2 regions of the Bacillus sp. ISL-75 genome follow, and region 2 is predicted to be linked to the other one. Evidence: a T-box and tRNA genes for the amino acid it is inferred to sense, from the RefSeq annotation. Region 2 holds a T-box; the other holds one or more tRNA genes.
What was found. The T-box of region 2 lies ahead of thrS (threonine--tRNA ligase). A T-box ahead of a tRNA ligase gene usually reads a tRNA of that ligase, here a tRNA-Thr.
Positions count from the first base shown of each region.

Region 1: it encodes a tRNA-Thr, which carries the amino acid that the T-box ahead of thrS (threonine--tRNA ligase) is inferred to sense. The anticodon was not compared.

Region 1 covers NZ_JAGGQX010000044.1:88-14,377, forward strand. Annotated here, with positions in the region: rRNA gene rrf (5S ribosomal RNA) at 1-113, shown strand, start outside; tRNA gene J7E63_RS17945 (tRNA-Asn) at 269-343, shown strand; tRNA gene J7E63_RS17950 (tRNA-Ser) at 348-439, shown strand; tRNA gene J7E63_RS17955 (tRNA-Glu) at 459-533, shown strand; tRNA gene J7E63_RS17960 (tRNA-Val) at 543-618, shown strand; tRNA gene J7E63_RS17965 (tRNA-Met) at 659-732, shown strand; tRNA gene J7E63_RS17970 (tRNA-Asp) at 735-811, shown strand; tRNA gene J7E63_RS17975 (tRNA-Phe) at 834-909, shown strand; tRNA gene J7E63_RS17980 (tRNA-Thr) at 1,078-1,153, shown strand; tRNA gene J7E63_RS17985 (tRNA-Tyr) at 1,180-1,264, shown strand; tRNA gene J7E63_RS17990 (tRNA-Trp) at 1,270-1,343, shown strand; tRNA gene J7E63_RS17995 (tRNA-His) at 1,355-1,430, shown strand; tRNA gene J7E63_RS18000 (tRNA-Gln) at 1,449-1,523, shown strand; tRNA gene J7E63_RS18005 (tRNA-Gly) at 1,528-1,602, shown strand; tRNA gene J7E63_RS18010 (tRNA-Cys) at 1,612-1,685, shown strand; tRNA gene J7E63_RS18015 (tRNA-Leu) at 1,730-1,815, shown strand; tRNA gene J7E63_RS18020 (tRNA-Leu) at 1,843-1,924, shown strand; tRNA gene J7E63_RS18025 (tRNA-Gly) at 2,429-2,502, shown strand; gene J7E63_RS18030 (B3/B4 domain-containing protein) at 2,582-3,253, opposite strand; gene queG (tRNA epoxyqueuosine(34) reductase QueG) at 3,366-4,496, shown strand; gene J7E63_RS18040 (amidase domain-containing protein) at 4,582-5,454, shown strand; gene trmL (tRNA (uridine(34)/cytosine(34)/5-carboxymethylaminomethyluridine(34)-2'-O)-methyltransferase TrmL) at 5,528-6,001, shown strand; gene nfsA (oxygen-insensitive NADPH nitroreductase) at 6,054-6,803, shown strand; gene J7E63_RS18055 (PrkA family serine protein kinase) at 7,128-9,023, shown strand; gene yhbH (sporulation protein YhbH) at 9,299-10,465, shown strand; gene J7E63_RS29715 (beta/alpha barrel domain-containing protein) at 10,757-10,909, shown strand; gene J7E63_RS18070 (cation:dicarboxylate symporter family transporter) at 10,980-12,251, opposite strand; gene J7E63_RS18075 (response regulator) at 12,450-13,343, opposite strand; gene J7E63_RS18080 (ATP-binding protein) at 13,346-14,290, opposite strand, start outside.
Region 2 covers NZ_JAGGQX010000099.1:73-3,867, reverse strand. Annotated here, with positions in the region: gene J7E63_RS29065 (DUF3231 family protein) at 208-1,215, shown strand; T-box leader at 1,631-1,864, shown strand; T-box leader at 1,906-2,137, shown strand; T-box leader at 2,177-2,408, shown strand; gene thrS (threonine--tRNA ligase) at 2,462-3,673, shown strand.

The DNA of each region.
Region 1 (14,290 bases), on a different contig from region 2:
GCAATTATGGCGAGAAGGTCACACCCGTTCCCATACCGAACACGGAAGTTAAGCTTCTCAGCGCCGATGGTAGTTGGGACACGCGTCCCTGTGAGAGTAGGACGTTGCCAGGCTGTAATACTATTATTCCGCAGTAGCTCAGTGGTAGAGACGAGCAAAGCTTCATGAATATGCTGCGAGTTGTACACGCCGAGTCGCTTCTTGCGTTACTTACTGAGGCGGGGACATGGTTGTAACATAGCTAGAATTAGGTAACAATTTTAATTATTCCGCAGTAGCTCAGTGGTAGAGCTATCGGCTGTTAACCGATCGGTCGTAGGTTCGAGTCCTACCTGCGGAGCCATTATGGAGAGCTGTCCGAGTGGCCGAAGGAGCACGATTGGAAATCGTGTAGGCGGGTAACCCTGTCTCAAGGGTTCAAATCCCTTGCTCTCCGCCATAATTTCTTTAAAAGATATGGCCCCTTGGTCAAGCGGTTAAGACACCTCCCTTTCACGGAGGTAACACGGGTTCGAGTCCCGTAGGGGTCACCATTGATTTGTGGAGGATTAGCTCAGCTGGGAGAGCATCTGCCTTACAAGCAGAGGGTCGGCGGTTCGAGCCCGTCATCCTCCACCATATTTTCAAATTAGATTATTATTATTATTATTATTATTGTCGCGGGGGGGAGCAGTCCGGTAGCTCGTCGGGCTCATAACCCGAAGGTCGCAGGTTCAAATCCTGTCCCCGCAATTGGTCTGGTAGTTCAGTTGGTTAGAATGCCTGCCTGTCACGCAGGAGGTCGCGGGTTCGAGTCCCGTCCAGACCGCCATTTTCATTTGGCAAACTATTATGGCTCAGTAGCTCAGTCGGTAGAGCAAAGGACTGAAAATCCTTGTGTCGGCGGTTCGATTCCGTCCTGAGCCACCATTTATATTAAAAACTTGCCGGGTAGCTCAATTGGTAGAGCACGACCGAATATGCTTCCTGAATTATCTTCAGCATACTGACCGAGTTGCTGCTTGTATAAACTTCCTGAGGTCAGGATGACGATAACTAGGACAGCGTGGATAAATCAAATAATATACCAAACTTTACGCCGGGGTAGCTCAATTGGTAGAGCAACTGACTTGTAATCAGTAGGTTGGGGGTTCAAGTCCTCTCGCCGGCACCAGAAATTACTCAGTGAATATAATATGTGGAGGGGTAGCGAAGTGGCTAAACGCGGCGGACTGTAAATCCGCTCCCTCCGGGTTCGGCGGTTCGAATCCGTCCCCCTCCACCATTTATAGGGGTATAGTTTAAAGGTAGAACGAAGGTCTCCAAAACCTTTGGTGTGGGTTCAATTCCTACTACCCCTGCCAATTATATTGTGGCGATTGTGGCGAAGTGGTTAACGCACCTGATTGTGGTTCAGGCATTCGTGGGTTCGATTCCCATCAGTCGCCCCATAATATTAATTAAAACATTGGGCTATAGCCAAGCGGTAAGGCATCGCACTTTGACTGCGACATGCGTTGGTTCAAATCCAGCTAGCCCAGCCAATTTGCGGAAGTAGTTCAGTGGTAGAACATCACCTTGCCAAGGTGGGGGTCGCGGGTTCGAATCCCGTCTTCCGCTCCAAATGTATATGGCGGCATAGCCAAGTGGTAAGGCAGAGGTCTGCAAAACCTTTACCACCGGTTCGAATCCGGTTGCCGCCTCCATAAAACATTTGCTAGGTATGGATTAAAACAGGTAATTAGATTTTGCCGGGGTGGCGGAACTGGCAGACGCACAGGACTTAAAATCCTGCGGTAGGTGACTACCGTACCGGTTCGATTCCGGTCCTCGGCATTGCTTTATCAAAACAATTTTATACGCGCCGGTGTGGCGGAATTGGCAGACGCGCACGACTCAAAATCGTGTTCCGTGAGGAGTATCGGTTCGACCCCGATCACCGGTATCAATTTGTTTTAATAAGAAAGTTGCTCATAAAAATATGAGCAACTTTTTTTTGACTAAATTTTATTTTGTTCTTTTCTAAAAGATTGTTGCTCATAAAATTCGCCCATAAAAACACTAGAATCGCCCATAAAAGTTCGAAATTCGCACATTAAAAACCAAGATTCGCTCATAAAACTCAAAAATTCGCCCATTGAATAGTAAATCGTTAAATCAATCAAAAAATTCCAGATAATTAAGTGTAATTTTACACAAAATATCAATTTTAATGAGCATCTCCTTTATAATTACATCATTATTGACGAAAACACACTAATGGTATAATCCATAATCTCCATAATCTTTTATGAAGACTGTCAAACTAAAATTCTTGTTTCTTTCCCAAAATAATGCACCACTCTTAAATAAATTCGACAAAATTTGCATTTTTCCCTTGACGATACTAAAAATAGTGTGTAATATAGAAAAGGTCAGTTGATGATTCAAAAAATTGTCACATATTAATGCGGGTGTAGTTTACTGGTAAAACCTCAGCCTTCCAAGCTGATGTAGTGGGTTCGATTCCCATCACCCGCTCCATACATATTAACTAACGCAGTGTATCGTTACATAAGAGAACGATGCATTGCGTTTTTTTCTATACAAAGAAAAAGATGCCCTATGGACACCTAAGGATTTGGAAGGAAGCTTCTCCTCCATGTAATTTTGTAAACATGTTCATTAAAGATTCTGTTAGTTTCATCGCGTTTTCAATGTCGGTTGAAGGCCTCAAATAAATAATTTGCAGGGCATTTTTAGTATCAAAAGTTACTGGTGCTCTATCAGAATCGACGAATGGACTTCCAAATGGCCCCTGTTCATCACAAGATACAATTAGACGATTTAAAGAATTTATTCGCCCATTCAATCCGTTATATTCCTCACCCACCGCTCCCAACCGAATGCTCACCCGTCCCTTTATGAGATCCAGGTCATATATTCCGATTGGTACTTGATATTGTAAAGAGAAAAAATTATTTATATCAATCGCACTCTGAACGGAAGTAAGGTAATTTTGTTTTTGTATTCTCCTGTATAACGCCTCTACTGAGGGTCGATACCTGTTCGGGTCTTTACCGATCTTTTTAAAAATAGTACGCCATTCCTGAATGCCAGAGAGTTCAGTAACATTTTTATTTTCTAAATCAAAATAAATAGATTCTTGGAAAAGCTGGAGTCTTCCTTTTATCATTTGCTGCGATTCCCCGACCATAATATCTTTATATTCAATTATCCCCAGCTTAAAGTTAGGTAATTGCTCAAATAATTCCTGTGAGAGTTGAATTTCCAACCATTCCACCTCCAAAATTCATTGAAAATAGTTTATCATAAATAGATGCGTATCTAATAATATAACAAGCCAATGATTAAAATAAATGACTTCTAGGGAAGGTGGGGATCAAATGGATGTCCTAAACTTAAAGGAAGAACTCATCGCCTATAGTAAAGAAATTGGAATCGATAAAATTGGTTTCACTACCGCAGACACGTTCACTGAATTGAAAAACCGGTTAATAAGGCAACAGGAACTCAAATACCAATCAGGATTTGAAGAACCAGATATAGAGAAAAGAGTGACCCCTTCATTATTACTAGAGGAACCTCGTTCGATCATTTCCATTGCCATAGCTTACCCTTCCAAAATGAATAACCGTGTTGAGAGTAAAAAGGGTGAGAGAAGAGGGATTTTCAGCAGGGCCTCTTGGGGTTTCGACTATCATCATGTTCTCAAGGACCGGCTACACAAACTTGAGGAGTTTATCTCTGCAAAAATGCCAGAAGCTAGGTTAAAATCGATGGTTGACACTGGAGAACTCTCAGACCGCGCTGTTGCCGAGCGTGCTGGAATTGGTTGGAGCGGAAAAAATTGTTCCATTATTACACCGGAGTTCGGATCATATGTTTATCTAGGGGAAATGATTACCAGTATCCCTTTTGAACCAGATACACCCATTGAAGACCAATGCGGGTCATGCACAAAGTGTTTGGATGCTTGTCCAACAGGGGCCCTTGTACAAGGTGGACAAATTAATGCACAGCGCTGTATTTCTTATTTAACACAAACAAAAACATTTATCCCAGATGAGTTTAGAGACAAAATTGGTAACCGTGTCTATGGCTGTGATTCCTGCCAAACAGCATGTCCGGTTAACAAAGGGAAGAATTTTCATTTCCATGAGGAACTTGAAGCGGATTCTGATATTGCCAAACCGTTACTAAAGCCAATCTTAAAATTAAGCAATCGGGAATTTAAAGCTAAATTTGGTTACGTTGCTGGTTCATGGCGAGGGAAAAAGCCGATTCAACGGAATGCGATTATTGCGCTTGCCCATTTTAAGGATATAACAGCAATTCCCGAATTAGTGGATGTATTAGAAACTGAGGGAAGCCCAGTATCAAGAGGAACAGCTGCCTGGGCACTTGGGAAAATTGGCGGTGAAACTGCTTTTGCTGCCTTAAAAAAAGCTCAAGAGCTTGAAACCGATCTGGAAGTACAAAATGAAATAGAAAAAGGTTTAAGTTATTATAGGTAAAAATGAGTGAACTCAAGGGTTCGCTCATTTTTTTTGATTGAAATCCTGTCTTCTCTCATATGTATGAGAGAAAGGGGTGAGAAATATGCTTCATTTGATACAAGATTTATTTGATAAAAGAGTAAATCAATTTGTCTCCGATAAAAGAACACATAAAGTATTTTTTCCAAAGGCTGAAATAAAACAAAGTGCATTGTCAAAAAGGGCTGCAGAAATTGTCAAAGTAAAAGCAGCCGGCAGAATAATAGAAAGAAATGAAGAGGATGAATTTCAAACCGTAAAATATCATGCTCATTATCAATATTTAATTAAGCAAAAAGGTATTCTTTACATGGAGGAAGAAGTCGAAGAAAGATTAGCTAAGTTTTATAAAGAGGCTTTAGTGATGGATGAGGAAATCAACCCTTATGATCATCAAGAGCCTTATCAAGTACCAATTACACAGAGCTTTGAGGATAGTGATGAACGATTAAGCTTTCAATACAACCGCTTAAAAGCTGTACAATATGCGGAACGCTGGTGGAATAGCTACAATCCTGCCTACAAAAAATTTGAGAATGATTGCACCAACTTTATTTCACAATGCCTCCATACGGGCGAAGCGCCGATGAGAGGCTATCCAAATCGGAGCACAGGGTGGTGGCTCCAAAATAAGAATTGGAGCTACAGCTGGGCGGTGGCACACTCATTTAAGCTTTATTTTGCACATTCTAAAAGTGGTTTACGGGCACGGGAAGTCAACAGTCCTGATCAATTATTATTAGGTGATGTTATTTGTTACGATTTTGAAGGGGATGGACGATTTAATCATAATACAATTGTTACGGGTAAGGATGCACATGGAATGCCGTTAGTGAACGCCCATACCTATAATAGCCGAATGAGGTATTGGGCATATGAAGATTCATCTGCCTACACACCTAAAATAAAATATAAGTTTTATACGATTCTGGGTTAAAAATGCATCATTATTGAAAGGATAAATCATAGTGGTATAATGGCATGTAGAGTTTTTTATCGAGGTGAGAAACGTGTCAATAAATGTAGTATTATATCAACCACAGATTCCTTCTAATACAGGAAATATAGCAAGAACATGCGCCGGAACAGATACCAATTTACATTTAATCCGTCCATTAGGTTTTTCGACCGATGACAAAATGTTAAAAAGAGCAGGTTTGGATTATTGGCAACACGTTAATATTGTCTACTATGATTCACTTGATGACTTTTATGAAAAGAATGCTGGCGGTGATTTTTTTTATATCACAAAATTTGGTCAAAAGCCTTTTAGCAGCTTTGATTATAGTAATTCAAGCAAAGATTACTATTTTATCTTTGGACGGGAAACGACAGGACTTCCGAAAGATGTTATTGAAAATAACAAAGACGTCAGTTTGCGGATCCCTATGAATGAAAATATCCGTTCCTTAAATTTATCCAATACAGCTGCCATTCTTATTTATGAAGCACTTCGTCAGCAAAACTATGCACATCTAAAATAATAAAAGGAGGTCCTATCGGGCCTCCTTTTGATGAAATGAAAGGAAGTTTGTCATGAATGAAGTTATCAAAACAATTCTTAATCATCGCTCCCTTCGTCATTTTGAGGACAAGCCATTAACAGATGAACAAATCAAAACGATTGTTACTAGTGCCCAAGCAGCGGCAACATCAAGTTTTATTCAAGCCTACTCTATTATTGGTGTTAAGGACAAAGAGAAAAAGAAAAAATTAGCTGAGATTGCTGGTAACCAAGAATATGTTGAAAAAAATGGTCACTTTTTTGTTTTTTGCGCCGATCTTTATCGTCACACCATTATTGGGGAGAAGGAACAAAAAGATGTTACTCCATCTATCGAAAGTACTGAAAAGTTCATGGTTGCTCTAATAGATGCTTCTTTAGCTGCACAAAATGCAGCGATTGCAGCGGAATCGCTTGGGTTAGGAATATGCTACATAGGTGGAATTCGCAACAACCTAGAAGAAGTTAAAAAGCTTTTAAAAACACCTGAGCGGGTTATTCCTTTGTTCGGGCTAGCTGTTGGAGTACCAACCAAATTGACAGACAAAAAACCTAGGCTCCCGTATGAACATGTTTACCATGAAGATGAATATCAACAAAGCACTGAAGTTTATCTAAGTGAACTGCAAAAATATGATGATTTGATTTCGTGTTACTATGAAGAGCGGACCAATGGGAAAAGAAAGGACCGCTGGACTGACCAAATAGCTACTATGCTTGATAGGAAGAGTAGAATGTATATGAAGGAGTTTGTTCAAAAAAATAAACTTAATCTTAAATAAAAAAACTGCCGATTGGCAGTTTTTTTATTTTGAAGAACCTGGTTTGTCATTATAACCTGATGTGAAGATTGCCGCTAAAAACGTGACCATTACTAAACAAACGATGAAAGTGTTCATATTTATGTAATCCTCCTTCGTCATACATTTTTCATTTTTATCACACATATAGTTTTATTATAGCCTATCTTATAAAAATGAAAAGAGGGAGATTCTTTTTATTAATACAAAAAAGATAGACGCTACTTGGAATGGTACGCATGTTCAAAAGCTTATCAGCATAGAGTATATTAATCGTCTCTGATTAACCTACAGGGGGAGGGCCTTATGGATATTCTAAAAAAAATCGAGATGTATCGCGAAGAAGAAGAAAAGCTACGGTGGGAAGGGTCATTCGCAGATTATTTACAGTTGTTGAAAGAGAAGCCATGGGTTGCACAGTCGGCACATTCACGAGTTTATAATATGCTTAAGGATGCAGGAATTACTGAAGAAAAAGGGACGAAAAAGTATGAATTCTTTAGCAATCAATTATTTGGTTTAGAGGAATCGCTGGAACGGCTTGTTGAAGAATACTTCCATCCGGCAGCAAAAAGGCTGGATGTAAGGAAGCGTATTTTGTTATTAATGGGTCCTGTAAGTGGAGGGAAGTCAACTCTTGTTACCATGCTAAAAAGGGGACTTGAAGCTTACTCTCTCACGGATAGAGGCTCTGTGTTTGCCATTAAAGGATGCCCAATGCATGAAGATCCACTTCATTTAATTCCACATCATTTACGCAAGGATTTCCATGATGAGTATGGAATTCGCATCGAAGGTAATCTTTCTCCATTGAATATGATGCGTCTAGAACAGGAGTATGGTGGACGAATCGAAGATGTTTTAGTAGAAAGAATCTTCTTCTCCGAAGATAAGCGAACCGGAATCGGAACATTTAGCCCATCCGATCCGAAATCACAGGATATTGCCGATTTAACAGGAAGTATTGATTTTTCAACCATTGCGGAATTTGGTTCCGAATCAGATCCACGTGCCTATCGCTTCGATGGTGAGCTTAATAAGGCGAACCGTGGAATGATGGAATTCCAGGAGATGTTAAAGTGTGATGAGAAATTCCTTTGGCACTTGTTGTCTCTAACTCAAGAGGGGAATTTCAAAGCAGGCCGGTTTGCCTTAATTAGTGCTGATGAGCTAATCGTAGCACACACGAACGAAACGGAGTATCGTTCCTTTATCTCCAATAAGAAAAATGAAGCACTCCACTCAAGGATTATTGTTATGCCTATTCCTTATAACTTGAAGGTGTCACAAGAAGAGAGAATTTATGAAAAGATGATTAATGAGAGTGATGTTTCTGATGTTCACATTGCACCACATACGTTAAAGGTAGCAGCGATGTTTACCATCCTTACTCGCTTAAAGGAACCGAAAAAAGGCGATATTGATTTACTTAAGAAAATGCGTCTTTATGATGGAGAAAATGTAGAGGGCTTTAATACGGCGGATGTGGATGAACTTAAGAAGGAATATCCAGATGAAGGTATGAGTGGTATTGATCCTCGTTACGTGATTAACCGGATCTCATCTACAATCATTCGTAAAGAAATACCTTCAATTAATGCACTTGATGTATTAAGATCATTAAAAGATGGGCTTGATCAACACCCGTCCATCACAACAGAGTTACGTGAACGTTATATGAATTATATCTCATTAGCCCGTAAAGAATATGATAATATTGCCAAGAAGGAAGTCCAAAAAGCATTTGTTTATTCATACGAAGAGTCAGCTAAAACGTTAATGGATAATTACCTTGACAATGTTGAAGCTTATTGCAACAAATCGAAGCTTCGCGATCCACTTACTGGAGAAGAAATCAATCCAGATGAAAAGCTCATGCGTTCCATTGAAGAACAAATCGGCATCTCTGAAAATGCGAAAAAGGCTTTCAGGGAAGAAGTACTAATAAGAATTTCTGCTTTTGCAAGAAAAGGCAAACGTTTTGACTATAACTCTCATGACCGCCTGCGTGAAGCCATTCAAAAGAAATTGTTTGCAGATTTAAAGGATGTAGTAAAAATCACCACTTCATCGAAAACACCTGATGAACAGCAATTGAAAAAGATTAATAACGTGGTGGCCAGGTTGGTTGATGAGCATGGCTATAATACAACATCAGCTAATGAATTGCTGCGTTATGTTGGTAGTCTATTAAATAGATAAGTGGATTAAAATAGCTAGGACTGGCAGAAGGTAATCTGTCAGTCTATTTTTTTCCTTATGATGATAAGGAGAAATCCCGGTGCATCCACATGGATAATTTGTCCAATTTAGTAGGCAAAAGCACAATTGTCAAAATAATTTGTAAATTATTCTATTTTTCTGCATAGGATAAAGTAATCCATATTTATCTTAATTTTTTCATTCGAGTTATATTATGAATTTGATAAAAATTTGTGCATTTTGGAAACTAATAAATTAATAAGGAGGGGTTTACATTGTCAGTTAACAACCATCAATATGTCATTTCAAGAGAAGATTGGTCCCTCCATCGTAAAGGCCACGATGATCAGCAGAGGCATCAGGAAAAAGTCCAGGAGGCAATTCGCAACAATCTTCCAGACTTAATTACAGAAGAGAGCATAATTATGTCTAATGGTCGAGATGTAGTAAAAATTCCGATTCGTTCATTGGACGAATATAAAATTCGTTATAATTATGACAAAAACAAACACGTGGGCCAAGGTGATGGTGACAGTCAAGTAGGTGATGTCGTTGCACGTGACGGTTCTAGCGGCCAAAAGGGACCAGGTAAAGGCCAAGGAGCGGGAGACCAAGCAGGCGAAGATTATTTTGAGGCAGAAGTATCATTAATGGAGCTTGAGGAAGCTTTATTTAAACAATTAGAGCTTCCAAATTTAAAGAGAAAAGAACAGGAAGAGCATCTCGTTGAAAATATTGAATTCAACGATATACGAAAAACAGGATTAATGGGTAATATTGATAAGAAACGCACAATGATGTCAGCTTTCAAAAGGAATGCTATGAGTGGAAAACCAGCTTTCCACCCGATCTACAAGGATGATTTAAAATTTAAGACCTGGAATGAAGTAGTTAAACCGGATTCAAAAGCGGTTGTTATCGCAATGATGGATACGAGTGGATCAATGGGGATATGGGAGAAATACATGGCTCGCAGCTTTTTCTTCTGGATGACACGCTTCTTAAGGACGAAATATGAAACAGTGGAAATTGAATTTATTGCCCATCATACCGAGGCTAAAGTAGTTACTGAAGAGGATTTCTTCTCTAAAGGTGAAAGCGGAGGGACGATTTGCTCATCTGCATACCGCAAAGCATTAGAGATCATTGATGCAAAATACAATCCACGTAAGTTCAACATTTATCCATTCCACTTCTCTGACGGTGATAATCTCACATCAGATAACGCCCGCTGCGTGAAGCTAGTTGAAGAGTTAATGAAGGTGTCAAATATGTTCGGATATGGTGAAGTAAATCAATACAACCGTCATTCGACCTTAATGTCGGCTTATAAGAACATTAAAGATGATCAATTTCGCCACTATATTCTTAAGCAAAAAGCAGATGTATTTCATGCAATGAAGAGCTTTTTCCAAGCAGAAGAATCGAAATTATTCGCTTAACAAAAACGACTGGTGTCAGGCACCAGTCGTTTTTTGCTATTGCTACAAGTTACTTTACATTAAGCTTTGTGGAATTGGTAAAGATGACAGGGGGATAGCAGAAGATACGGATTTCTTAAGTGAATCCAAAACTAAAGAAGAAATTAAGATTATGCAAAATGATATTGCCCATTTCAAGCAGTTAGGGACAGATGGAGTGGTGATTGGCTGCTTAAATGATTCTGATTGGATTGATGAGGATGCCCGCTCAAACTGCTAGAATCTGCGAAAGGGCTGGATGTAACCTTTCACATGGCGTTTGATCAGGTAAAAAATGAATATCAGTTTGAAGCTATTGATTGGCTTGTGAAACATCGAGTGAATCGAATTTTAACACACGGAGGACCAAGTACTAAATCAATCGAAGACAACCATAGCCGTTTGAAGGAAACCACTAATAAATAATAAAAAGTTCGATTATTAATACAAATGAAAGGCGATGACTGAGTGTCATCGCCTTTTTGTGTTTACCATCTTATGCAGCTTTATCAATGGAAGTGATGTATTCTTTACCTTTCTTTGAATCAAATCGTCCTTCCCACTTAGACATAACGATTGCTGCTAATGAGTTACCGAATACATTAACAACGGTACGAGCCATATCTAGAAGTCTATCGATACCCGCTATAAATGCGAGGCCTTCTAGTGGAATGCCTACTGTTCCTAAAGTTGCTAATAGAACCACAAAAGAAACACCCGGTACACCTGCAATTCCTTTGGATGTAACCATTAATACTAACATTAAAGAAATTTGTTGAGAAATACTTAAATCGATTCCATACATTTGAGCAATGAAAATTGCTGCTAGCGCTTGATAGAGGGTAGAACCATCTAAGTTAAATGAATAACCTGTTGGAATAACAAAGGAAACAACATCTTTCGGACACCCGTATTTCTCCATTTTTTCCATCACTTTTGGCAAGACGCTTTCTGAACTGGCCGTTGAAAAAGCTAAAATGATTTCGTCCTTTAATATCTTTGTAAGATGAAGAATGCTGGTCCCACATATCTTTGCTATAACACCTAACACAGCAACAATAAAAAAGAACATTGCGGCATAAACACAAATGACTAATTTTCCAAGTGGAATTAAGGACGCTACTCCAAATTTTGAAACCGTTACACCTATAAGGGCAAAAACGCCAAATGGTGCAAATTTCATAATCCGATTTGTTACCCAAAACATGGCATCGGCCGTACCTTGGAAGAATGCAAGAACTGGTTTTCCTTTTTCACCGATTGCGGCAATTCCTAACCCAAACATAACGGAAAAGAAAATGATAGGAAGCATGTCCCCATTTGCTATAGATTCGAAGATATTTTTCGGAACAATATTGACAAATGTATCCATAAAACTATGACTTGTTGCTTCACTTGTTGAGTCTACATATGTTTGTATATCGCCTTTAGCCAGTTTGGTCATATCCACACCTACACCTGGCTTAAAAATATTCGCTGCAAGCAAACCTATTATAATAGCGATCGATGTAACAATTTCAAAGTAAAGAATGGTTTTCCCACCGAGTTTACCTAACTTTTTCATATCCCCGGTTCCGGCAACACCAAGGATTAGTGTTGAAATAACAATGGGAACCACAATCATTTTTATCATTCGAATAAAGATGTCACCAATGGGCTGTAAATAGGTTGCAACTGCAGGATTTCCGTAAAAAATGGCTCCGACAATAATCCCCAAAATCAATCCAACAAGAATTTGATAAGCTAAGCCGAACTTAAATTTTTTCATCCAATATCCTCCTTAAAATATAGTGTGTAAACGCTTACTAGTTTTTCTGTGAATTTTAAAATGTAAGTTAATCATATAAGGAGATTATTAAATCCTACAAAATCCTACATAACTAATTTTAAAATATTTACGTTATTTTGAATCGACAGAAAAAATCCCAGAACTTAGCTAAAGATCTGGGGAAATAAATCGTTTCTTTTATGAAGTTTGAGAGTATTTTTCTACTGAATCAAGGAACAAAACTTGGAGGAACTTTTTAATATTAATTTTTACTTTCGTTGCTTCATTGCTAATTTGATTCAATTCTTTCATTCGTACCCGTATTTCTTGAAAATCGAAATAACGGGGTGCATAATATTCAAAAGTGGGGTTGGTATAATCCAATGTTCCTAATGAAGCCAAGTTGTTAAGTGCTGCTATAATGGCTCTGCGGATACGCTGTTCAATCGATTTCGTTTCTTTTTTAATATCCAGGATGTCTGCTTTATTCGTACTGGAAATAGCTTCGTATAAATCCTTGAGAGGGGGCAATAGTGCAGTGGAATCTTTGCGATTTATTAAAAATTCCATCATCAATACCATATCCCCACTTCCTGACTCTCCGATAATCCCCATATCATTTAATATGGAATATACGATTTCTTTCACACTTCGTTGTTTTTGCGTAAACTTGTCTGATTCCATGTATGCCAGGGATTCCCGAATAGTCATTAACGATTGTCTAAGGCGATATTGTCCTACTGTTTTTTTCAGAATGCTTTGTACTTCTAATCGGTTGATTGGTTTATGAATAAAGAACTCAACACCCTTTTCATAAGCTTCACCGACAATTTCTTTATTTTCGATTTGAGAAATCATGATGAATTGTCCTTGAAATCCTTGAATCCTCAATTGTTCAATTGTTTCAATTCCGTCGAGATTAGGCATTAAAAAGTCGATTAAGACAACATCTGGACGGATCGAAAGAATGAGCGGAAGCGAATGGGCGCCAGATTCTGATTCACCGACTACATCTCCTAGCTTGCTCTCTGAAATGATTTTCTTTAGCATTCTACGACTTGCTGTATCGTCGTCTACTATAAAATATCTCAGTTTTATTCACCTTTCTTTCTTATGTTATCGGTAGGAATTTTGATTCGAAAAGTAGTACCTTCATCTTGTGATTCTACTTCAATTTGGCCTTGAAGAGTATGAACAATTTCATGTACATGAGATAGACCAATCCCTGTTGCACCAACCCCATGATTATTAAATTTTGTTGTATAGCCAGGTTCAAAGATGATTGATAGGTCCTCTTCGGGAATTCCATTTCCAGAATCTTTTATAGTGAAAGAAATAAACGCTAGTTCCTCGAAGATATCTATATCGATTTTTCCTTTTTCCGAAATGGCCTCAACAGCGTTAGCGGTCAGATTATTCAATAATGCCAGTAATTGGATTTTTTGATGGGTATAAAAATCAGTAGAAATTGTCAGATTAAACGAGATTTTTTTGTCTAACATTTCACTATATTTTTCATTTGCTGTAACCACCAATCCTAGCACATCAGAAAGAAAAAGATCATCATTACTTTTTTGAATCGTTATCTTGGACAGACCTGAAAGTATCCGCTGTGAATCCTTTTTCACTTCATGTATTTCTTGAGCAATGAGCAATGCTTGCACGCTTAGCTCGCCCTGATTGCTCTTCTTTAATTTTCGATATAAATCATGGCAAGATGCCGTGATTTGTTCAATATGATTCATTGATTTCTGAAGGTAGAGAGTTTCCGAATATAATTCCGATCCAACTTCGAGCATTTCTTGCATTCGTTTTTTTTGTTCCGAAACAGTTATGGAACTATATAGTCCTACAACGAAGTAGCTCCGGAATAAGGCAACCACGCTTAATAATGCCCATTCGCTAAAGCCTGAGTTCTCATGATTTAATAACAGGTAGCGCATTAGGTGCTCTGCGCTGTTTGCGATAAACTCTATTCCAGCAGCCAAAAAACCAAGTAGAAGGGGAAAAGTTTTGTATTTCTCTATTTTAATCACGCT
Region 2 (3,795 bases):
TTGCGTTGTATCTTAAGCAAAATTGGAATTCCAAGCGGTAGTTTACAGTAGGTAAGTATTCGATGCACGGCTGACTTGCGGATTGGTCGTCTTATTTGCATTTTATGACTGGATTACCACACTATCAAGGTCATCTTAGGCTACATAAAAACAAGTTTATTCGGAAAGAATATACCAATATATATATCTTTGGAGGGGGTACGGAATATGATCAACCTAACATCATCAGAAATCGCTTGTACTTGGACTGGCTATATGAACGATAGTGTGGCTAAGTGCATTCTTGGTTATTTTCTAGTACATGTTGAAGACGCAGAGATAAAGCCTATTATACAGTTTGCATATGACCTTACAGTTTCTCATATAGAAAAACTAACTCATCTTTTCGAAGAAGAACAATTGCCATTACCAACAGGATTTACTAACGAAGATGTCAATTTAAATGCTCCTCGCCTATATACTGATTCATTTATGCTGACTTACATAAACCACATGGCAAAGGTTGGTTTACTTGCTTATAGTGGACTCGTTTCCATGAGTGCAAGAAAAGATGTAAGGGGTTATTTTATGGAAGGACTAAAAGAAACGTCAATTTTATTCGACAGAAGTTCAGATGTCGCACTTTCTAAAGGATTGTTTGTAAGAGCACCGTATATTGCATACCCAACAAAGACTGATTACGTAGATAGCAAAAGTTATTTAAGTGGTTTTTCTCTTTTCAATAAGCAACGCCCTTTAAACACAGTTGAAATATCTCATCTTTATATGAACATTCAAACCAATTTAATAGGTAGTCATCTTTCTATTAGTTTTGCTCAAACATCACCGAGAAAAAATATACAAAAGTGGATGTTAAGAGGTAACGATATTTCAAAAAAGCATATGCAGATTTTTTCTGCAACTCTACTCGACAATGATATACAACCACCAGTTTCACCAGATGTTGCTATAACAAATTCAACTACACCGCCATTCTCAGACAAACTAGCCATGTCTCATATGGCATTGTTAAGTGCGACTGGTTCAGGAAATTACGCAACTGGAGCGGTGGCAAGTCAAAGAACAGACCTTTTTCTAAATTATGAACGCTTATCGCTAGAAGTCGCTCAGTATGCTAAGGACGGAGTTAACATCATGATTGATAACAAATGGCTAGAACAACCACCTGGAACTACCGATAAACAAAAACTATCCCAAACAAAAGACACCGAATAATTAAAGTTTATGGCTGATATTTCAATAAGAGTGTCGCCTTTTCTTATTTAGGGATACGACAATTTAGTCTAGTTACTGTCACTGGAATACTGGTCGGTATTGATTACTTATTTATGGTGTGTGCTTTTTTACCCACTTATCCAGATACTTTTATAAAACTTTATTTCACAAACCTGCCACGTTAGCGGAACGAGGAAAGCGATTGCTCTTATTGAACAATCGCACCCGGTAGTTTAAGTGAAACTATTCACAAGACATTCAACACTTCTCACACAAATTCCTACCTGGTATAATTCTAATTCAACTGATACCCTAGTTATTAGAATTTATATTCGGTCATTGTATCTTGTAATACAATACTTGACATTTTTAAATATGTGTATTATAGTTTTCAACAAGAATAAATCACAAATCTAATTAGGCTATGATAAGGACATGAATCATTGGTACATTTTCTTGATAGAGAACAGGGTCATTGGCTGAAAGCCCTGAAGAAAAACGAATGATTTACCACCTTGGAGCTATTATAGGGAAATGTATCATTCAAAGTATCTATAATCGGTAAATCCGTTATCTTTTTTGAGCATAAAGCATTCTTAATTGTGTTTTATGGAATCAGGGTGGAATCACGACCACACTCGTCCCTATTATTGGGATGAGTGTGGTCTTTTTTTTTATACAAAATTAAATAGTTAGGCGTTGAAAAGGACATGAATCATTCTTCGTTTTCTTATCAGAGAACAGGGTCATTGGCTGGAAGCCCTGAAGAAAAGTGAATGATTTACCACCTTGGAGCTATTATAGGGAAATGTATATTCAAAGTATCTATAATCGGTAAATCCGTTATCTTTTTTGAGCATAAAGCATTCTTAATTGTGTTTTATGGAATCAGGGTGGAATCACGACCACACTCGTCCCTATTATTGGGTTGAGTGTGGTCTTTTTTTATACAAAATTAAATAGTTAGGAGTTGAAAAGGACATGAATCATTCTTCGTTTTCTTATCAGAGAACAGGGTCATTGGCTGGAAGCCCTGAAGAAAAGTGAATGATTTACCACCTTGGAGCTATTATAGGGAAATGTATCATTCAAAGTATCTATAATCGGTAAATCCGTTATCTTTTTGAGCATAAAGCATTCTTAATTGTGTTTTATGGAATCAGGGTGGAATCACGACCACACTCGTCCCTATTATTGGGATGAGTGTGGTCTTTTTTAATACAACTTAAAATCAGGAGGAATAAAAATGTCTAATCAACTGGAAGCAGAAAAAAGAAATCATCGAAAGCTAGGTCAAGAGTTAGAACTGTTCACTTCAATGGATGAGGCTCCAGGAATGCCTTTTTTCTTACCAAATGGATTGGTGATTCGGAATGAACTTGAAAATTTATGGAGAAAGAAACACAAAAAGGCAGGCTATCAAGAAATTAAAACACCCATTATGTTGAAACAGGAACTTTGGGAACAATCAGGTCATTGGGATCATTATCATGAAAATATGTATTTTTCCAATGTGGATGAACAAAATTATGCCATTAAGCCAATGAACTGTCCTGGTGCTATATTAATTTTCAACAGCAAACGAAGAAGCTATCGAGAATTACCTATCCGTTTTGCAGAACTTGGATTAGTTCACAGACATGAACTTTCGGGTTCTTTAAATGGACTTTTAAGAGTGCGTTCCTTTACTCAAGACGATGCACATTTATTTGTTCGAGTTGACCAGATTGAGTCCGAAATTGATAAAGTTCTTGAGTTAGTAGATGAGTTTTACTCCCACTTTGGTTTTGAATATAAAGTAGAGCTTTCTACGAGACCAGAAGAGTACATGGGTTCCGAAGAAATCTGGGGTAAAGCTGAATTAGCGTTGGAATCTGTTTTGAAGAGTAAAGGAGTTAATTACCAGATTAATCCTGGTGATGGGGCATTTTATGGTCCGAAAATAGATTTTCATATTTTAGATTCACTTGGAAGAAGCTGGCAATGTGGTACAGTCCAATTGGATTTTCAAATGCCTCAAAAGTTTAATTGTGCTTATGTAGGTGAAGATAATAAACTTCATCTTCCCGTTTTGATTCATAGAGCCATCTATGGTTCCGTAGAGCGTTTTATGGCAATTTTAATTGAACATTTTGCTGGGGAGTTTCCACTTTGGCTGGCACCTGTTCAAGCAAAAATAATACCTATTTCTGATTCACACGCAGTTTTTGCAAATGAAGTGAAATCCCAATTGGAATCAGCAGGATTGCGTGTGGAAGTCGATTATAGGGCTGAGAAGATGGGATTGAAGATTAGAGAAGCTGAAAAACAAAAGATTCCTTACATGCTTGTTATCGGTGATAAAGAGATGGAGAACCAATCCTTGGCGTTAAGAAAGCGAAAAGAGGGAAACCTTGGTGTGATGAGTATACAAGAAACAATTGAACAGTTCATTAAAGAAATTAACAGTAGTAGATAAACTCCATTCAAAGCCCGAAAGGATTATATTCCTTTTGGGCTTTCCCTTAAAAGTACCCCAAAGATTGGAATACCTTGTTAAACTAACCTGCTAGTTACTTCAATAACAAAAAAAGATCGCCG